Regions from separate parts of the Massilia sp. 01N410 genome, predicted to be linked through region 1. Evidence: predicted binding sites of a transcription regulator. Region 1 holds the regulator's gene; each other region holds the start of a gene.
What was found. The regulator sigma-54, encoded in region 1, starts transcription at its own class of promoters, with help from an activator protein. The targets are predictions, from matches to a motif close to TGGCANGNAANCTGCTTT.

Region 1 (3,204 bases):
CCATCAGGCAGCTGGAAGGCAGCAACGTGATGCGTGAAATGGGCGGCGAATTCATCGCCTACGATGCGCGCAAGGAAGTCCTGCTGAACCTGAACGACCCGAGCGGCGTCGACAGGCCCGGCAAGGCCCGCGCCAGTTTTACTTTTTATCCGCGCCGCACTGCGTCGGCCGGGCAACCGGAAGCAGGAAAGCAATGATGGATGTACACGCAGACGCCGCCGCCATCGCGAGCGGCGGCAGCACCCTGGTGGCCAAGGGGCTGCAGAAAAGCTACGGCAAGCGCCTGGTGGTGCGCGACGTTTCGCTGCAGGTCGCCTGCGGCGAGGTGGTGGGCCTGCTCGGCCCGAACGGCGCCGGCAAGACGACCTCGTTCTACATGATCGTGGGCCTGGTGCCGGCCGACGCCGGCGCCATTGTCATCAACGGCACCGACATCACCAGCCTGCCGATCCACCGGCGCGCCATGCTGGGCCTGTCCTACCTGCCGCAGGAAGCCTCGGTGTTCCGCAAGCTGACGGTGGAGGAGAACATCCGCGCCGTGCTGGAACTGCAGCGCGAGGACGGCAAGCCGCTGGGCAAGAACCGCATCGAGGAGCGCCTCAACGAGCTGCTGGCCGAGCTGCAGATCGAGAAGCTGCGCGAGAACCCGGCGCTGTCGCTGTCGGGCGGCGAACGGCGCCGCGTGGAGATTGCGCGCGCCCTCGCCACCAACCCGCGCTTCGTGCTGCTGGACGAGCCGTTTGCCGGCGTCGATCCGATCGCGGTGATCGAGATCCAGCGCATCGTGCGCTTCCTGAAGGAGCGCGGCATCGGCGTCCTGATAACCGACCACAACGTGCGCGAGACGCTCGGCATCTGCGACCGTGCCTACATCATCAACCAGGGCGCGGTGCTGGCGTCGGGACGCCCGGACGACATCATCGCCAATGAATCGGTTCGCCGCGTCTACCTGGGTGAACATTTCCGGATGTAGTCATGAAACAGACGCTGCAACTCAAGACCTCACAGCACCTTGCGCTGACACCGCAACTCCAGCAGTCGATCCGGCTGCTGCAGCTGTCCACTCTCGAGCTGCACCAGGAGATTGAACAGGTCCTCAGCGACAACCCGCTGCTCGAACGCCTCGACGATCCGCTCGACCACTCGGTGCGCCTGCTGGCCGACGGCGCGATCAACAACGGCGCGTCGACCTCCACCACGCCCGACTCGCCGCCCTCGTCCAGCCAGGGCGAGGAGGGCAATGGCGGCGGTGGCGCCGAAGCCGAAGGCGGCGACAGCGACAACGGCGATGCCGGCGGCGCCGAGCACGACATGGACTGGGGCGATTCTGGCCGTTCCGGCAGCGGCAGCGGCGGCGAGGAAGAGGACGGCCGCCCGCAGCTGGAAGCCAGCCCGGTCTCGCTGCGCGAACACTTGATGGAGCAGGTACGCCTGACCTGCATGTCGCCGCGCGATTGCGCGCTGGTCGAGATCGTCGTCGACACCCTCGACGACAACGGCTACCTCGAAGAAACCCTGGACGAGCTGCATGCGCGCCTCCCGGCCGAACTCGAAGTGGAATTCGAGGAGTTGCGCACCGCGCTGGCGCTGGTGCAAAGCATGGACCCGCCCGGCGTGGGCGCGCGCAGCGCCGCCGAATGCCTGGCGCTGCAGATCCGCCGCATGCCGGGCGTGCCGCTGGTCACGCGGCGCATGGCGCTGACCATCGTCGAACGCTACCTGACCTGGTTCGCGCAGCGCGAATTCAACAAGCTCAAGAAAGCCCTCGACTGCGACGACGAAGACCTGCGCGAAGCCCAGGCCGTGATCCGCCATTGCAATCCGCATCCGGGCGCGGCCTTCGCTTCCGACGTTTCCGACTTCGTGGTGCCGGACGTAATCGTGCGCCGCGCGAAGGACGGCTGGAGCGTGCAGCTGAATCCCGAGGTGATGCCGCGCCTGCGCGTGAACAGCCTGTATGCCACCTTGATGAAGCAGGGAAAATCGGAATCCCAGCTGGCGGCGCAGTTGCAGGAAGCAAAATGGCTCATCAAAAACATGCGCCAGCGCTTCGATACTATCCTTCGGGTAGCTCAAGCAATCGTGGAGCGCCAGCGGAACTTTTTCTCCCATGGCGCCGTTGCCATGCGGCCCCTTGTTTTACGTGAGATAGCTGATACACTAGGTCTACACGAGAGCACAATTTCTCGTGTCACAACTCAGAAATACATGCTGACGCCGCACGGCATGTTCGAGTTGAAGTACTTTTTCGGGAGTCACGTCGCGACCGAGGCAGGAGGAGAAGCCTCCTCGACCGCGATCCGGGCTCTCATCGTACAACTCACAGGAGCAGAAGACCCCAAAAACCCTTTATCCGACAGCAAGATCGCGGAGATGCTAGGGGAACAGGGAATGGTTATCGCACGCCGCACGGTAGCGAAATACCGCGAGGCGCTGAAGATCCCTCCCGTCAGCCTCCGTAAATCTCTGTAGCAAGCTCTTTCAGCAAGCTCTTGCAGCAAGCTTCTTGCAACAACGCTGCCCTGGTGCGTGGTATGCGCGTACGACAGGCAGCGCATCATCAAAGGAGTGTGTATGAATCTCACTATCAGCGGACATCATCTCGATGTAACCCCGGCAATCCGTGAATACGTACAGAACAAGCTCGAACGCATCACCCGCCATTTCGATCAAGTGATCGACTCCCACGTCATCCTCTGCATTGACAATCTCACCGAGAAAGAAAAACGCCAGAAGGCCGAGATCAACTTGCGCCTCGCCGGCAAGATCGTTCACGTCGCCAGCGCCGCGCACGACTTGTACGCCGCGATCGACATGCTGATGGACCGGCTCGACCGGCAGGTGCAGAAGTACAAGCAGATGCTGCAGGATCACAGTAGTACACCGCTCAAGCGCATACCCAACGATGGAGGAGAAGCTGCCGCTACAGCGTGATCCTTCCGCTGGCGCAGCACAAGCAAGGAAGGGCGCATCTGGCGCCCTTTTCGTTTTCCGGGCCGCGCTACAATGCCGTTTTCCATTTCAATAAATAAAAGAACATGAGCGAATACGTGCAGACCCGCGTTGCCAGCGGCACCGGCATCATTACCCTCGACCGTCCCAAGGCCCTGAACTCGCTGTCGCTGGAGATGGTGCGCGCACTGACGGAGACCCTGCTGGCCTGGCGCGACGATTCGAACGTCGACGCCGTCGTTATCAAGAGCA
Region 2 (3,204 bases), on a different contig from region 1:
CTTCGGCTGGGGCGGCGCGCAGGTGGTCGTGGTTGCCGCTGCCCTGTTCGGCGCCGCGCTGCTGGCCGGCGTCAACTGGAAGCTGGCCCTGATCGGCGGGCTCGGCCTGTCGCTGTCGTCGACCGCCATCGCCCTCGCCTCGCTGGAGGAACGCAACCTGATGCCGACCCCAGCGGGGCAGGCCGGCTTCGCGATCCTGCTGTTCCAGGACATCGCCGCGATCCCGATGATCGCCATCGTGCCGCTGCTCGGCATTCCCGACGAAGCCGGTTCGAGCGGCAACTTCTGGCTGGCCACCTTCAAGGTCGTCGGCGTGCTGGCCGGGATCATCGTCGGCGGCCGCTACCTGGTGCGTCCGCTGCTGCAGGTCATCGCCCGCACCGATACCCGCGAGATCTTCACCGCCTTCGCCCTGCTGCTGGTGATCGCGATCGCCCTGCTGATGCAGTGGATCGACATGTCGATGGCGCTCGGCTCCTTCATGGCCGGCGTGCTGCTGGCCGATTCCGAGTACCGCCACGCGCTGGAGACCGACCTCGAACCCTTCAAGGGCCTGCTGCTCGGCCTGTTCTTCATCGCGGTCGGCATGTCGGTCGATTTCGCCGTCTTCCTCGCCCATCCCGGGCTGATCCTGGGACTGGTGGCCGGCTTCCTGCTGATCAAGACCGCCGTGCTCTACATTCTGTCGCGGGTATTCGGCATGGCCCGCGGCCAGCACCTGCAGTTCGCCCTGCTGCTGTCCCAGGGCGGCGAATTCGCCTTCGTCGTGTTCGGCGCGGCCGCCACCGCACGCGTGTTCAGCGAAGATACCGCCTCGATGCTGGTGGTCGTGGTCGCACTGTCGATGGTGGTCACGCCGCTGGTGCTGATGGCCTACGACAAGCTGTCGGCCCGCCGCGAAGCCGCCGGCGCCAAGCCCGAAGCCGACGCCATCGAACCGAACGAGGACCATGTGATCGTTGCCGGCTTCGGCCGCTTCGGCCAGATCGTCGGCCGCTTCCTGAACGCGAACGGGGTCAAGCTGACGGTGCTGGACCACGACCCCGACCAGATCGAGGTGCTGCGCCGCTTCGGCTTCAAGGTCTTCTACGGCGACGCCACCCGCGCCGACCTGCTGCGCGCCGCCGGCGCCGCGCGCGCCCGAGCGCTGGTGGTGGCGATCGACGACATCGAAGACAGCCTCGACCTGGTCGAGACCGTGCGCCGCGAGTGGCCGGAACTGCAGATCTTCGCCCGCGCCCGCAACGTCACCCACTGGTACCAGCTGATGGACCGCGGCGTCACCATGATCGAAAGGGAGACCTTCGAATCGGCCCTGCAGCTGGGCCGCACCGTGCTCACGGCCGGTCTCGGCCATAACGCCTATCGCATCCGCCAGGCCGCGCTGAAGTTCCGGAAGCTCAATATCGCCAACGTGCAGGCGGTCTATCCCTACTATAAGGACCGCGAACAGTATGTGTCGATGGCCAAACGGGCGCGCGAAGAGCTGGAAGAGATGATTGCGCGCGATCGCCAAGCGCAGGAAGGCGAAACCCGGCATGACTGGGACTAGCCCGATGAATGTCGGATTTATTTACACAAATACATTCCATGTTCCGCTAAACAATTGATTTTTATAAGCAATTGTTTTATGGCACGGTATTTGCTAAGAGTCAATGGCGAGTCCACCATAAAAAAGGGAATGTTATGAAACCAAGCTACCTGAAAGCCTCCATGCTTCTTTGTGCCGTCCTCGGCGCTTTTGCCGCAGACGCGACTGCCTCGGTCATCGACAACACGTCGATCGTCTCCAGCATTTCTCCGTTTGGCTATCCCGACACAGCCACATACGGCCAGACCTTCACGGTCGGTGCCGATAATGTGTTGAACAGCTTCTCGATGTACCTGTACGGCAATAACCAGTCACTCGATTTCCGCGGCTATGTGGCCGGCTGGGACGGCAGCAAGGCCACCAGCATTCTCTACACGAGCCCAACACGCTCGGTGACCCCTGGCCAGGGGCTGATGGAATTCTCCTTCGACACCGGCTCCCTGAGCCTGACGGCGGGCCAGAAATATGTGATGTTCCTCTCGGTCTCCGACCTCGGCACCCAGGGATACAGTACCTACAACATGCCTGCGACGAACAACAGCTATGCCGGTGGCGATTTCGTCTATTTCAATAACGGCTTGGACTTCGGAGCGCTGACGACCCAGTCCTGGGAGTGCCGCGAGTGCGGCTTCGGCGACGTCGCATTCAAGGCAGCGTTTTCGCCGTCGACCGGCGATGTCCCGGAGCCGGCGTCGCTGGCCTTGCTGGGATTGGGCTTCGCCGGCATGGCTGCCCTGCGCCGCAAAGCGTAATCATTGCGATCGCCGACCGGAAGCCCGCCACGTGCGGGCTTCCTTGTTCAGGACACTATCATATCTTTCAGGCAGTTTTTTCCGGCGCCCCACGTTAGCATCCTGTCCACCTGCCCCGCAGCGCATGCGGCGGCTTCGATCACGAACCAGGAGACAAGATGCAGCTCACTATGCTTTCCCGCCGTTTCACCCTCAAGGCCGCCACAGCGGTGGCAGCCCTCGCCCTCCTCGGCGCATCCGCTGGCGCCTGGGCCGCGCCCTTCGAATCGACCCGCATCACGGTCCGCACCGAAGGCGCCGGACCGGACGTGATCCTGATTCCCGGCCTGAACTCCTCGCCGCGCGTCTGGGCCGAAATGATCAAGGCCGTGCCCGGCTACCGCTACCACCTGGTGCAAGTCTCGGGCTTCGCCGGCCAGCCGAAAGGCGGCAACGCCGACGGTCCGGTCGCCGCGCCGGTGGCCGAAGACATCGACCGCTACATCAGGGAAGCCGGCCTGAAGCAGCCGGCCGTGATCGGCCACTCGATGGGCGGCACGATCGGCATGATGCTGGCCGCGCGCCATCCGGCCGACCTGTCGCGCCTGATGGTGGTCGACATGGTGCCCTTCCTGGGCATGTTCTTCGGCGGCCCCGGCGCCACCGTCGCCAGCGTCGAGCCGATTGCTGACCGCATCGCCACCGGTATCCGGACGGCCGCGCCCGAGGAACGCAGCAAGCGCGCCGTCGAGACCATCAACGGCATGGTCGCCACCGAGTCCATGCGTGCCGGCGCGATCGACGACTCGATGCGCAGCGACGTCGACGTCGGCGCCCGCGCCTACCGCGAACTGCTGGTGACCAACCTGGGGCCGGAACTGC
Region 3 (3,204 bases), on a different contig from region 1:
TGCCGTCGTGCTTCGAGTACTCGCCGAAGCCGGCGATCGATTCGCAACCCAGGTTCTTCTTGAGTTCGACGTTGATCACGCCGGCGATGGCGTCGGATCCGTACTGCGCGGCGGCGCCGTCGCGCAGCACCTGCACGTCCTTGATCGCCAGCAGCGGCAGCGCGTTCATGTCGGTGCCGGTATTGCCGCGGTTGCGCGCGCCGAACAGGTTGACCAGGGCGGTGGTGTGGCGGCGCTTGCCGTTCACCAGCACCAGGGTCTGGTCCGAGCCGAGGCCGCGCAGGGCCGCCGAGTCGACCAGGTCGGCGCCGTCAGCACCGGTCTGGCGGGTCGAGTTGAACGAGGGCGAGATGTTCGCCAGGGTCTGGGCCAGGTCGAACTGGCCGCCTTGCTCGGCGGACTTGGTCAGCGGGATGTAGTCGACCGGGACCGTGGTATCGGTGGCCGAGGTGTTGCCGACGCGGCGCGAGCCGACGATGTTCACGCTCTGGATATTGGTGGCGTCGGCAGCGGCCGGCGCCGTGCTCTGGGCCAGTGCGGCGGACGGCATGGCGGCGAGGGCGGCGCTGCCGTAAAAGGCGAGCAGAAGGGATTGACGAATCGCGTTGGGTTTCAAGTGCTGGCTCCTTGGAAAATATTGCATTTCCATGAATTTACCAGCTGGCAACCTGAGGCAATAAGTTAAACGTCTCATAACTACAACAGTGATGCTTATAAGTTGAACTCATATTGTAGGGCAGTCTCATATTGACGCTATTTTGGTACATTGGTAACATGATTGACCATTTTTGGAGGCAGCCATGACCGATCAGGAATTCATCGCCGCGTTCGTCGCCGGGCGTCTCGCGCCGGCGGGATTCGACCACCGCGCCCACCTGCGCGCCGCCTTCCTGCTGCTGCGTTCACGTCCCTTCCTCGAAGCCTGTATCGCGATGCGCGACGGCCTGCAGGCGCTGGCCGGCAAGCTGGGCAAGCCGGACCTCTACCACGAGACCGTGACGGTGGCCTTCATGGCCTTGGTGGCGGAACGGTCGTCCGGTGCGGGCGACTGGGAGGGCTTCATCGCCGCCCACCCGGAGCTGTGCCGGCGCGGGCTGTTGGACAGCTATTATTCGGCGGCGCTGCTGGCCTCCGGCGCCGCGCGCAAGACCTTCGCCATGCCGGACCTCGTCAACGCTGGAGGCAGGCATGGCTGAGAAAGTGACGGTGGAGCGGGTCCAGACCGGCCTGCGCATCGAGAAGCGGATGCTGAAGGTGTTGAAGGGGCTGGCCGAATACCACGACATGAGCCTCGGCGACCTGGTGGAGGGCATCGTCCTGCATGCCTTCGAGGGGAAGAGCGCGTTTGGCGAGGAGAGCCTGTCCCGCATCCAGGATTTGAAACGGATCTACGGGATGACGCTGGAGGCGAAGGATGCGCACCGTTTGCAGGAGGCGGATCCGGATTGAGTTGGGTTAAACGAGCGCACCTGCACCGAATTATCGACGCCGCAGGATTTTTACTGAAGACCAAACGAAGTGCGAATCGAGAGGCAGCTTCTGGCCCGGCTCGGGCTGATTTGGCTATGAATATCCGATTTTCATAACTGGAAGTCGTCGAATTATTTTACACTTATGGTTTTCATTTGCGCCGAATTGATATATCTTTTTGATTTAACTGGTTTTTTTTATTTGGCATGGATATTGCTGAGCACTTTTCGCAACATTCATTCACTTAGGAGATCAAATGAAAACCAGGGCAAACGGGGAATTTTTGAAAGCAAAGATCGCAAAGGCGATACTCGCCGCTTCGATGCTTGCCTGCGTAAGCGGTGCAGCGTCTGCGGCAGTTATGACCTTCGTCGGCATTCCGGGTAATCAGGTAACGCTGGCGAGTTACAATGAAGACGGCATAACGGCAGTATCGACTAACGGTGGCGTTTTCTGGGGCTACCCCAGCGCCGGGCAACTCCATCTGGATCCGGCCGGGTTCGGCGATTCCGACTATGACTTTACGTTCGGTGGCCAGGCTTTCAACCTCGTATCCGTCGATGTATCGTTTGCCAGCTCCAGCGCAATTGGCACCTGGACGGCCTATGATGCTGCGAACAATCTCGTCGCCAGCTATGCCATGTCTGGCACTACGCTTCATACCGACACCGGCTTCGCGGGTTTCGATGGCATTTATCGCGTACATCTGACGAATACCGGAAGTCATTTCAGCATTGATAATCTTACCGTCGCTGCTGCCGATACCAGTGAGGTTCCAGAGCCCTTTAGCCTGGCCTTGCTTGGCATTGGCGCACTGGGCATCGCAAGCAGCCGCCGTAAAAAATAGTCAGCGAATTGCAGGTTGCCCGGCAGGGTGAACGGACCCCGAAAAGTCGAGTGTCACTTTTTGGGGTTTTTCATATAAAACACACGCAGAAGTTCAAACCGGGTCTCAATGACCCTGCATTACCCCATTTGCGAATCCTCTGCCAAAATCATACAAAAAACTCGATGTGGGGAACAGGTAGACAAACGAATCGAACCGGGATTTATTTGCCTGTAACCGGTTCCTGTCTTGCCTTCAAATTTCTGAATTCGGCGAGCAAGGATATGGGATCGGAACCGAACCAGTGCTCGCCAGAGCAAACAAGAAGATTGCAAGTATCCTTTTCACAGGATCTCGTTTTTGATGGCCCAATCTCGTACAGACGCTCTTATTCCTGATGGAATTCTTCCGCTGTCGAGAACAAATCCCAGGCGGCGATGAACAGCGCCGCGATCACCGGTCCGATCACGAAACCGTTCAGGCCGAACAGGGCCATGCCGCCCACCGTGGACAGCAGCACCACGTAATCCGGCATCTTGGTGTCCTTGCCGACCAGGATGGGGCGCAGGAAATTGTCGACCAGGCCGATCACGAACACGCAGAAGAGGATCAGCACCACGCCCTGCCAGATCGCGCCGGTCACCAGGAAGTACACGGCCACCGGCGCCCACACGATGGCGGCGCCGACCGCCGGCAGCAGCGACAGGAAGGCCATCACCACGGCCCACAGCAATGGCGCCTGCACGTGCAGGATCCAGAAGATCAGGCCGCCCAGCGCGCCCTGCGCCATCGCGACCAGCACATTGCCCTTGACGGTGGCGCGGATCACGGTGGTGAAATGGGTGAACAGGCGCTGCTTGTACTTGCGGCTCAGCGGCACCGCGGTCCTGATGCGGCCCGCCAGTGAA
Region 4 (3,204 bases), on a different contig from region 1:
GACGAGTTCAAGGCGCTGTTCGACAAGTACTCGAAGGAGGCGGGCAAGAAGCAGTACCTGATCCCCTACTTCATCGCGGCCCACCCGGGTTCGACCGACGAGGACATGCTGAATCTCGCCTTGTGGCTGAAGAAGAACAACTTCCACCTCGACCAGGTCCAGACCTTCACGCCGACGCCGATGGCGATGGCAACCACCATGTACCACACGGGCAAGAACCCGCTGGCCAAGGTGACCGAGGATTCGGAAGAAGTCGTCACCGCCAAGAGCGGCAAGACGCGCAAGCTGCACAAAGCCTTCCTGCGCTACTACGACCCGGAAAACTGGCCGGTGCTGCGCGAAGGCCTGAAACGCATGGGCCGCGGCGACCTGATCGGCAACGGCGAGCGCCACCTGGTGCCGCCGCCCGGCAGCGAGCAGGAAGCCACGCCGCGTAGCGAGCGCAAGGCCCTGCCGCTGGTGGCCGAGTCCCGCGGTGCCGCGCCGAAGGGCCGGGTGATCGAGGTGGCCACCCGCCGCAACGGGCGTGGAAACAGCCGCAACGATCCAGCACCCTTCGTGGCGCCGCCGGGCAAGGCCAAGCCGGGCATCCTGTCAACCATCAAGACCAAACCGAAGGCGGCAGGGCGGAAGTAGAGCCCGGCTCTACACGCCCGGCTTGCGGCGACGGACCGCAGCCAGGCCTGCGCTGCCGATGGCCATCAGCAGCCAGGTCGCCGGCACCGGCACGTCATTCGGCGGCGGACCCTCGTCCGCCGTGCCCTCCACGCCGACGGTGAAACCATTCCAGTATTCGGAAGTCAGGCTGCGCCAGGTCAGCGCGTCGAAGGTGCCGGTGAAACGGATGGTGCCATGCGGCTCGCCGGTGCCGATCAGCCGGTATTCGGTGTTGCCGCCGCCGAGATCCACTACCTGCTTGGTCAGGGTGCCGCAGCCATAGAAGCCGCAGCTATGGTTGCCTGGAGCGGCCGCTCCCAGGCCGGCGCCATAGCTGAGGATATCGAAGTCCTGGTTCAGGAAGGCGTAGCCGTTGCCGTTCAGGCTGACGACGGCGAATACCGGATTGGCGACCGATTGCGAGAAGGTCAGCGTCTGGCTGCCCGCATACTGCAAGGCGATGATGTCGGTGCCGGTGGGCGCGTTGTCGACTGCGCTGCTGGTGTAGGGCGAAGTCGAGTTGCGCGGCCCCCAGTAGTCGGTACCGCCGCTGGGCTGGTAGAAACCGACGCCCGCAGCATTCGTATACGTGACGGTGACTGTCGAGGTGGCGGTGGTGATGGTGCCCTGGGCCCTGAAGCCGGGACCGGTGTCGAGGTCGCCGCCCTGCCAATCGGTCCAGTAGATCGGAGCGGCGCTGGCCGTGCCGGCGGCCACGAAGGCCAGGGCGAAAATGGCACTCCGAAGGAATGCGGTATGGCGATTTGTTGTCATTTTGCTCCCTCTTTGTTTTTGGTTGCCGAAGGAATTTCGACGCAAAACGCAATGCAATATTCATACCATTAAACCAAGTCCTTGATTTTCCATCGAAAGGGAGTGCCAGGGATGAGCAGACGTCAAATTTTCCGACAGTTGGTTAATAATTTAATATAACCAACAATATGCAGCCTGGGTTGAACGTCGCCGTCAGGCAAGCAGATCCTCGCTCGCCTGTTTTTCCCGCAACTGCCTTGCGTAGCGGTGCCTTGCCCGCAGCCGTGGATTGGTCATCAGGCGGCCCAGGGTTTCTCCGATGACCATCGCCACGCCCAGCAGCGGCAGCACCAGCATCAGGCCGGCCACGCCGGACAGGGCGCCGCCGATGAAGATCATCAGCACCGCGATCAGCGGGTGGATCTTCAGGCTGCGGCCGAGGGTGATCGGCATGAAGACGAAATCGTCCAGCAGGCGCGCCAGGATGAAGACGACGATGGCGCCGTAGGCCACCAGCGGATTGACGGGGGCGTCGGTGGCGGCGACGATCACCACCATCACGCAGCCGACCACCGAGCCGATGAAGGGCACCCAGGCCAGCAGCGCGGAAATGAAGCCCAGCAGCAGCGGAGATGACACGCCGATCACCCACAGGCCGAAGCCCAGCACGATGGTGTCGAGCACGGTCAGCTTGAGCAGGCCCTCGAAATAGCGGCGCGCGGTCTGGTCGACCTCGTGCAGCAGGAACAGGGTGCGTTCAAAGTAGGCGTTCGGCACCGCGCGCGCCAGGAATTTCTTGAAGCGCAGGCCGTCGCGCAGGAAGAAGAAGGCAAGGAAGGGTGCCAGCAGCAGCGAGGGCAGCCAGCCGGCCGCGGTGACCAGGATGGTGGCCAGGTAGCGCTGGGCGAAGTTGTCGGTGAAGGCCTTGAAGCGCTTGTTGACCAGCGAGGTCAGGTGCATCTCGGCCAGCAGCGGGAATTTCGCTTCCAGCAGCGCCATCGTGTTGCGCACGAAGGCCACGCCGCCGTTCGCGTACAGCGACAGGGTCTCGCTCCAGGAAGCGCTGTCCTCCGCCGGTCCGCTGCTCCACGACAGCGCGGCCGCGACCGCCAGCGTGGCGAGCCCGAAGAACACGGCGCACACCAGCATCGACGAGACGCTGCGCGAAAAGCCCAGGCGCAGCAGGCGCCGCATCGGCCCCAGCAGGGTGAAGTACATCACGGTGCCGAAGATGAAGGGCAGTACCAGCCACAGCATGTGCTCGAGCAGCACCAGCAGCAGGCAGGTGACGGCGACGATCGCGGTCCAGGCCACCGGTCCGGCGCGCTCCTCGCGGACCACGGGGCCGCCGATCACAGCGCTTCCAGCTGCGGACGGCCGTCGAGACGCTCGCGCAGGCGCTGGCCGATGTGGCGCGCCAGCGCCAGCGAGATCTTGTAGCCGATCACGGCGTCGGTATCCATCAGCGCCAGGAAGTCGTCGCGGAAGAACACCGCCAGCTCGCAGTGCTCGACGGCGCGCGCCTGGGCGCTGCGCGGCGAGTTGTCGAGCAGGGCGAGGTCGCCGAAGAAGCCGCCCGGTCCCAGCTCGCTCACCAGCCGGCGGCTGCCTTCGTGGGCGCGGCTGATCTCGACCCGGCCCGCCATCACCAGGTAGAGCGCCTGGCCTTCCTCGTTCTCGTCGAAGACGATTTCTTCCGGCAGGTAGCGCCGCTCGTGCATCAGGCCATCCACGAACTTGACCTCGAGCGGCTTGAGCGTGCGGAACAGCGGTGTGTTCTGCAGCCTGTGCTGG

Region 2: the regulator sigma-54 is predicted to act here: its motif matches at 1,632-1,649, upstream of AC1DOP_RS11670 (PEP-CTERM sorting domain-containing protein).
Region 3: the regulator sigma-54 is predicted to act here: its motif matches at 1,673-1,690, upstream of AC1DOP_RS20435 (PEP-CTERM sorting domain-containing protein).
Region 4: the regulator sigma-54 is predicted to act here: its motif matches at 1,482-1,499, upstream of AC1DOP_RS16110 (PEP-CTERM sorting domain-containing protein).

What each region holds. Positions count from the first base shown of each region.
Region 1 is NZ_JBFTRV010000010.1:72,242-75,445, reverse strand. Features, by position in the region: gene lptA (lipopolysaccharide transport periplasmic protein LptA) at 1-197, shown strand, start outside; gene lptB (LPS export ABC transporter ATP-binding protein) at 197-973, shown strand; gene AC1DOP_RS15060 (RNA polymerase factor sigma-54) at 976-2,472, shown strand; gene hpf (ribosome hibernation-promoting factor, HPF/YfiA family) at 2,575-2,934, shown strand; gene AC1DOP_RS15050 (enoyl-CoA hydratase/isomerase family protein) at 3,039-3,204, shown strand, end outside.
Region 2 is NZ_JBFTRV010000007.1:87,212-90,415, reverse strand. Features, by position in the region: gene kefC (glutathione-regulated potassium-efflux system protein KefC) at 1-1,552, shown strand, start outside; gene AC1DOP_RS11670 (PEP-CTERM sorting domain-containing protein) at 1,687-2,343, shown strand; gene AC1DOP_RS11665 (alpha/beta fold hydrolase) at 2,502-3,204, shown strand, end outside.
Region 3 is NZ_JBFTRV010000017.1:24,216-27,419, forward strand. Features, by position in the region: gene AC1DOP_RS20420 (TonB-dependent receptor plug domain-containing protein) at 1-550, opposite strand, end outside; gene AC1DOP_RS20425 (hypothetical protein) at 801-1,196, shown strand; gene AC1DOP_RS20430 (hypothetical protein) at 1,189-1,449, shown strand; gene AC1DOP_RS20435 (PEP-CTERM sorting domain-containing protein) at 1,727-2,317, shown strand; gene AC1DOP_RS20440 (AI-2E family transporter) at 2,685-3,204, opposite strand, start outside.
Region 4 is NZ_JBFTRV010000011.1:89,959-93,162, reverse strand. Features, by position in the region: gene AC1DOP_RS16115 (YgiQ family radical SAM protein) at 1-636, shown strand, start outside; gene AC1DOP_RS16110 (PEP-CTERM sorting domain-containing protein) at 646-1,431, opposite strand; gene AC1DOP_RS16105 (AI-2E family transporter) at 1,624-2,766, opposite strand; gene AC1DOP_RS16100 (cyclic nucleotide-binding domain-containing protein) at 2,763-3,204, opposite strand, start outside.